Regions from separate parts of the Paenibacillus sp. FSL W7-1332 genome, predicted to be linked through region 2. Evidence: riboswitches for the same ligand, from Rfam matches in the RefSeq annotation. Region 2 holds a riboswitch; each other region holds the start of a gene.
The links. A riboswitch is a leader RNA that binds a small molecule or an ion and turns the genes downstream of it on or off. The one in region 2 is predicted to bind thiamine pyrophosphate.
Positions count from the first base shown of each region.

Region 1: another riboswitch for thiamine pyrophosphate. It lies ahead of MKX98_RS03135 (ABC transporter substrate-binding protein); the one in region 2 lies ahead of MKX98_RS22540 (Ykof family thiamine-binding protein).
Region 3: another riboswitch for thiamine pyrophosphate. It lies ahead of MKX98_RS28490 (ECF transporter S component); the one in region 2 lies ahead of MKX98_RS22540 (Ykof family thiamine-binding protein).

Region 1 covers NZ_CP150209.1:735,350-737,613, reverse strand. Annotated here, with positions in the region: gene MKX98_RS03145 (GGDEF domain-containing protein) at 1-146, opposite strand, end outside; gene MKX98_RS03140 (VOC family protein) at 379-762, shown strand; TPP riboswitch at 934-1,045, shown strand; gene MKX98_RS03135 (ABC transporter substrate-binding protein) at 1,160-2,191, shown strand.
Region 2 covers NZ_CP150209.1:5,017,573-5,019,836, reverse strand. Annotated here, with positions in the region: gene MKX98_RS22550 (nucleotidyltransferase domain-containing protein) at 1-194, shown strand, start outside; gene MKX98_RS22545 (YjcZ family sporulation protein) at 312-410, shown strand; gene MKX98_RS22540 (Ykof family thiamine-binding protein) at 483-1,088, opposite strand; TPP riboswitch at 1,172-1,274, opposite strand; gene MKX98_RS22535 (nitroreductase family protein) at 1,460-2,062, opposite strand.
Region 3 covers NZ_CP150209.1:6,279,495-6,281,758, forward strand. Annotated here, with positions in the region: gene MKX98_RS28485 (ABC transporter ATP-binding protein) at 1-218, opposite strand, end outside; gene MKX98_RS28490 (ECF transporter S component) at 211-840, opposite strand; TPP riboswitch at 931-1,043, opposite strand; gene asd (archaetidylserine decarboxylase) at 1,208-2,011, shown strand; gene MKX98_RS28500 (SDR family oxidoreductase) at 2,087-2,264, opposite strand, start outside.

The sequences.
Region 1 (2,264 bases), 3.2 Mb from region 2:
TAAACGGAGGCGGCTGCAGGAGGAATAATGACTAGAACACGCTGAAGCGATAAAGCCTCAGGCATCCACAGAGCAATCATGATCTGAATGAATGCATATATCATGGCGAGTCGAATCCACAGATGATCTGCTGGAGTTGGACTCATAAGCATTCCTCCTCGGCCAAAGGGTAAGCTGGATCACTTTCATATGTTAGGTCTTTTGAATTAATCTTTCTATTTCTCATGATACTTTTTACCCACCCAAAAGTAAAGATGAGGAAATGAAAGAAAAATCATCTGTATCAGCCCTGCATGAACACAACTCCCACTTGACGTATAGGGATTATGTGATAATATTTCAGTCATATCTCATATGGATCGGAAAGGGTGTTGAACCATGTCACAGAAACGATTAGATCATGTTGGTATTGTTGTCCGGGACCTAGAAGCTACAATCGCCTTCTATACATCCGTAGTCGGACTAGAACTAAAGGATCGCCTGACCCATACGAATGGCGTCATCCAGCTGGCGTTCCTCGGATTTAACGGCAGCAACGAGACGGAAGTCGAGCTTATTCAGGGATACAGCGACACGCTGCCAGCGGAGGGCACCGTTCATCATTTTGCAGTCAGCACGGATAACATTGAAGAGGAATATGCCCGGGTTCAAGGACTTGACGTTCCTCACTTGGACGAGGAGATCGTGACGCTCCCGAATGGTTTCCGTTATTTCTTCGTGCATGGTCCCGAAGGGGAATGGATTGAGTTCTTCCAGCGCTAACCTCAATATAGAAGCCTTATTCAAATCCTTTATTCCGTGAAAGGTTCATAGGATTAATTAATCCTTCCCATGGCAAGTGTTCTGAGCAAAGACCTGCCTCGTTCGCGCTCCTTCGAACTAGACAGGTCTGGTGTGTTAGGACTATAATAGCGGATGTAATGATCAAAACTTCATAAATACCGGGGGAGCTGGGATATAGCCGGCTGAGAGTGTATCCGATATGATACTGACCCTTACACCTGATCTGGGTAATGCCAGCGTAGGAAGCCCATGTTTGCGGCAGCTATTTATTTGCCGTGGTATACACTTACGCCGTCATGCGTCCTGATATCATCAGGGCGTTTTTTTTGTGGAGTTGCGAGGTAATAGAAAGAGAACTTAAAGGAGAGAAGAAACGATGAAGAAGGGAAGATGGATTCCGCTGCTTCTCGCTTGCGTCCTGCTGATGGTCGCATCCGGATGCGGTACAAACGGACAGAACAAAAAGACAGGTGCCGAAGGTGAAGGCAGTCAGACTTCCGGGAAACTCCGTGACGTGCAGCTGATGCTCGATTGGTCCGCCAATACGAATCACACCGGCCTGTATGCAGCGAAGGAGCTTGGGTATTATGAGGAAGAAGGGCTTAATGTCCAGATCGTCCAGCCGGGAGCAGGCGGAACGGATACGCTGGTCGCATCCGGAAACGTGCCGTTTGGCATCAGTTATCAGGAAGGCGTAACGCTGGCCAGAACCCAAGGCTTGCCGCTCGTTTCCATTGCAGCGATCATTCAGCATAATACGTCCGGCTTTGCCGCCCCCAAGGACAAAGGCATCGTGAAGGCAGGCGATTTTGAAGGAAAATCCTATGGCGGCTGGGGCTCGCCTGTGGAGGAGGCCGTCATGAAATCCATCATGGAGATCGATGGCGCCGATGTCAGCAAGGTGAATATGGTCAATATGGGCGATGCCGATTATTTTACGGCCGTCAAACGCGACATTGATTTTGCCTGGATCTTCTATGCTTGGACGGGGATTGAAGCCGAGCTTCGCAATGAACCGCTTGACATGATTTATGTGAAGGACTACTCCGAGCAGCTTGATTATTACACACCAGTGATCGTGACGAACGAGAAGCTGATCCAGGAGGACCCCGAGCTTATCAAAGCGTTCATGCGGGCGACTTCAAAAGGATACGACTATGCGATTCAACATCCTGAAGATGCCGCAGCTCTGCTTACGAAGGCGGTTCCTGACCTGGATGCCGAACTGGTTCTCGCCAGCCAGAAATGGTTGAGCCCCCGTTATCAGGATGATGCATCCCGCTGGGGCGAACAGAAAGCCGAAGTATGGTCGGGATATGCAGACTGGATGTTTGAGCGTAAGCTGCTGGAGAAGGAACTTGACGCGGACCGCGCATTCACCAATGATTTTTTACCGGAGCAGCCATAAGGCTATTTTTATTTAAAAAGAAGAAAGTCGGCCTTTGCAAAAGGCTGCCTTTCTTCCAATACATTATAGCTTG
Region 2 (2,264 bases):
TGAACCGGGAGTGGACGGGTGAAGGGAAAACGCTGTTCCGCCTGTTTAACCGCTTTGACACAATTTTAGGAGAGCGATTGGAAACAGCGCTCGCGGCGATGTATCGCCAAGATGATCCTTCTGTTCTAATGGCATTTACCGAGGAAATGCTCCGTCCGTACGGAGGGAAACTTCTCATCGGTTATGAGGAATAAAATATCGATGCCAATAGATAAAGAGAGGTACATTAGCCGTGACGCTAGCAAGGCGCAGGAAATACTATAATAGTGTGATTACATCACGGCATACTTTAAATCCAGGAGGGGATCTTCATGAGCGGAGTATATGGCGGCGGTGAATATGGCAATTCAGTAGGAATTATTTTGGTTCTCTTTATCCTGCTCGTAATCATCTTGAGTGCTTGGGTTTAAACCGTCAAGATTCTTGGCAGTAGTGACAGAAAAGCCCGGCGCATGCCGGGCTTTTGTCTGCCTCAATCGAACTCAATTCGATGCGGCTTTAACCGAGGGGCTGTGAGCGGACACCACTGCAGTCATGACCAGATGGCTGCTGTCGGATTGGATCGCATGCAAAAACGCCTCTTCAAGAGACCCGAACACCCGGGATAAGGAACCGTCCAACCGGCTGGCGTAATGAACGCTTCCGGCGAACGTACCGGCTGCCTTCGCACGATTTACTTCACCGTAGATGACATCCATGTAGTTGTCCGTACCCATGGGGTAAAGAGCGAATTGGCAGGCAGTCTCCATATCGGCATGTTCTCCGATGTCGTTGTTCAAGCGGGTTGAATCCTCAGTCATATATACATCGGCGTCCGTATCTCCGGGGCAGCCAATGGAATAAGTGCCATTAAAAACAGTGTGCACGCCACTCGCCGCAGCATGGGCGAATATCGCTCTTGTAACATCAAAGACATGCTCTGCACGTCCACGAATACAAGTGCTCACATCGTCTGTCTGAATCCACACCTTTCCCGCATCCACAGATTGCAGCGCGCCCAGGATGACCTCCACAAACCGGTCTGTCATGGGAAATACCGAGAACCGGCATCCGACGATCCGGCTGGTTCCGCAAATAAGCTCATTCATTTCATTTCCTCCCCATTATATAAGTCCACGCAAAAAAACCGCACCCCATGAAGAAGGTGCAGTTATGCCTACGAAAAGAAATAAACATAAATGCTACACTTCCCCACGCTAGTATGACCTAGATCGGGTGATAAGGGTTAACGGCAGCCCGCCGTCTCTCAGCACATGGCACCCCTAGTACAGCCAACATCTTATGTAGTTGGTTACCGCAAGATTTGCCCCGGAGCTTCATGTTACCGTAGAAGTTCGAGGGTTCTTACCTGTGTAATTGTATCGTTTTGCCATCGGTTTTTCAATCTTTGCCCATTATAAAAAAAACCGCCTGTCCCATTTGCAGGAACTTAGGGAGGCGGCTTTTTTCATCTGTTTGATTAGTTATATACTTTCACGCGATCTTCAAGCGGTGCAAATTCTTTTTCGCCTGGTTCAGCAACCGGCTTACCGAAAGGCATTTGAGCAATTAGCTTCCAGCTTTCCGGGACGTTCCATTCGGCTTTTACTTTTTCGTCGATCAGCGGGTTGTAGTGCTGCAGGGATGCGCCCAGACCTTCTGCTTCAAGGGATGTCCATACTACAAATTGCAGCATGCCGTTGGATTGGTTGGACCAAACCGGGAAATTGTCGGCATAAGCGGCAAAGCTTTGTTGCAGCCCGGCAATGACGTTATTGTCCTCGAAGAACAGTACCGTACCGTAACCAGCGCGGAATGAAGCCATTTTGTCGGCAGTGGATTTGAATGCTTCTTCATCGCCAACAACTTCCTTCAGGATGCCTTCCGTGATGTTCCACAGTTTATCGTGCTGTTCGCCAAGCAATACAACGACGCGTGCACTTTGGGAGTTGAAAGAAGACGGAGTATATTTAACCGCTTCGTTTACGATTTCCTGAATACGCTCGTCCGAGATAACGGATTCTTTGCTAATCCCGTAATAAGAACGGCGATTTTTGAGTGCAGCTGAAAAATCTTTAGACATTGAAAAAAACCTCCTGGTGTAATCGAATTTGCATACGCCTGATTAGAAGATGTCCCTTACTACAAGCAAATATGCATTTTTCGTTATTAGCCATAAAACCAATTATTATTCCACATTAACTTACGTTTAGTTAGAAATAATAATTCTGTTAGGATATTAATATAACTTAGAGGAATTGTCAACGAATTTATATAATTTTTCT
Region 3 (2,264 bases), 1.3 Mb from region 2:
ATCATCCCGCTAAGCACCTGCAGCAGCGTGGATTTGCCGCAGCCGCTCGGACCGAGCAGCAGCACCTTCTCCCCGCGGACAGCCGAGAAGGAGAGGTCTTTGAACATCAGTCGCTCCTCGCCCGGATACTTCAGACGCAATCCCTCCACATACACGGCCGGTTCCGAAACCATCTCAGCGGACTGAGCCGGAACCAGGCTAACCGTGGCATTAGACATGGCGCGGATCATCCAGTGCTTCGTAATCCTTCTTCGACGCAGGACGCAGCAGGGATGTGACGCCCGTGCGGTCCAAGGCTTTGGCCAGCAAGAGCATGAGCAGGCCTGCAATGACGGCACCGCTGAGTACCCGCATACCGTATTTGGCCAGGAACATCCACGTCTGCAGGTCATCGGTATAGCTGTAATAGAAGTCCATGATCATCGATCCGATGGCTGCGCCTGCTCCGGCAATCGCCAGCGTCCACGCCGAGGTGCTCCGATAACGGAACGCCGCGAATACCAATTCTGCCCCAAGTCCTTGAATGAGGCCATACAGCAGCAGAGTCAATCCCCAGCCGCTGCCAAACAGCACTTCCACGTGGGCAGCCGCCACTTCCGCAATGATGGCCACTCCCGGCTTACGGATTAGCAAGTAAGCAAGCGTGGCTGCAGCGAACCACATTCCGTATAACAACTCATCCGCTTCAAAGAACAGCGGTTTTAACAGATTGTAAACCGAACCCCAGAAGTGATAAATGACGCCAAGCACCAGCGATACCAACACCGTCACCAAAATATCGCTTAACCGCAGCCCTTTTCGGGGCTGAACCCCCAACTTCTCTTGCACAGATGTTCCCATAACCACACATTCCCCTCTCCACCTCTATTTTTGTATAAACACAACAAAAAACCGTCTGGAAAACGCGCAGACGGAAAAATAGGCCCTATGTAGGCAGGGTCGGATATTCTCTACGCTGGCATTACCCAGTTCAGATTAACGGTCAACAGCGGATAACAGCTGCAATCTCAGCCTGATTCACTCAAGCCCCCGTATTCCCTATTCGGTTTCATGTTAATCTTAAAATACACATTCGTTCTCCAATTAGCAAGAACCTTTTTTCAAAAATGGCTATTTATTGATTTCCAGCTCATTCTATGTCAATATCAGAGTGATTGGCTTTTCCACCAACGTTTATTGCTGACACCTATGCACAAAGGAGAATGACATGGCTAAACAATTGCTGCGTCTGATGACTGAGCTGTCCTCCCGCAAGTGGCTGTCCCGAATCATGGGGCATTGTTCCCACAGCCGGCTGAGCCGTCATCTAATACCTGCATTCATACGAATTTATCAAATCCCGGCGCATGAAGCGGAGAAAGAAATCCACGAATACCGCTCACTGAACGAATTCTTTTCCCGCCGGTTAAAAATAGGCCTGCGCGCCATAGACGACACCGCCGATGCCATGGTAAGCCCCGTCGATGCCACGATTTCGGCGATGTGCGCCGTTAATGCCGGCACCATTCTGAGCGTCAAGGGACAGGATTATACCCTGAGCGAGCTGCTCGCCAAATCACCGAGAATGGAAAACTACATCAACGGTTATGCATTTGTATTGTATTTAAGCCCAACCGACTATCATCGCATTCATTCCCCGGTAACCGGTGTTCAGGCGGAAAGCGAGCATTTGAAGGGACGCGTTTACCCCGTGAACGATTTTGCGATGACCCATATCCGGCATGTGCTCAGCCGTAATGAGCGCCTCATTACCTATATTGCGCATGAGTTCGGCGAAGTTGCCGTCGTGAAGGTCGGAGCCATGAACGTGAGCAGCATCCGTTATGCTGACGAGAACGTGAAGAAATACGAGATCGGCGATGAACTCGCGTACTTTGAATTCGGCTCTACCGTCGTGCTTCTGACAGAGAACGGCACGTTTACTCCGCGCGGTGACCTGGAACCCGGCTCCAAGGTGAAGATGGGAGAGCTGCTTGGTTTGCTACACCCGTCCCCAACCAGAAAAGGGTAACGCCATTCACCTTAACAAGCTTCACCAAGCATCGCATGACAAGTTAAGGCCATGAATCATTCGCTGCATGAATGATTAACGCCTGTCCAGCATCCGATAAACGATCCGCTGAAACAGCCGATCCGGCAGCACGCCCTTGATCCATGCGGTCAGCCGCGTACCTCGGGGCAGCGTATAGCGGAACCTCGGTTTGGACATGGACGCAATGTTTGCCACAAGCCTGGCTACCTCCTGCGGATCCCCGCTTCCCCTG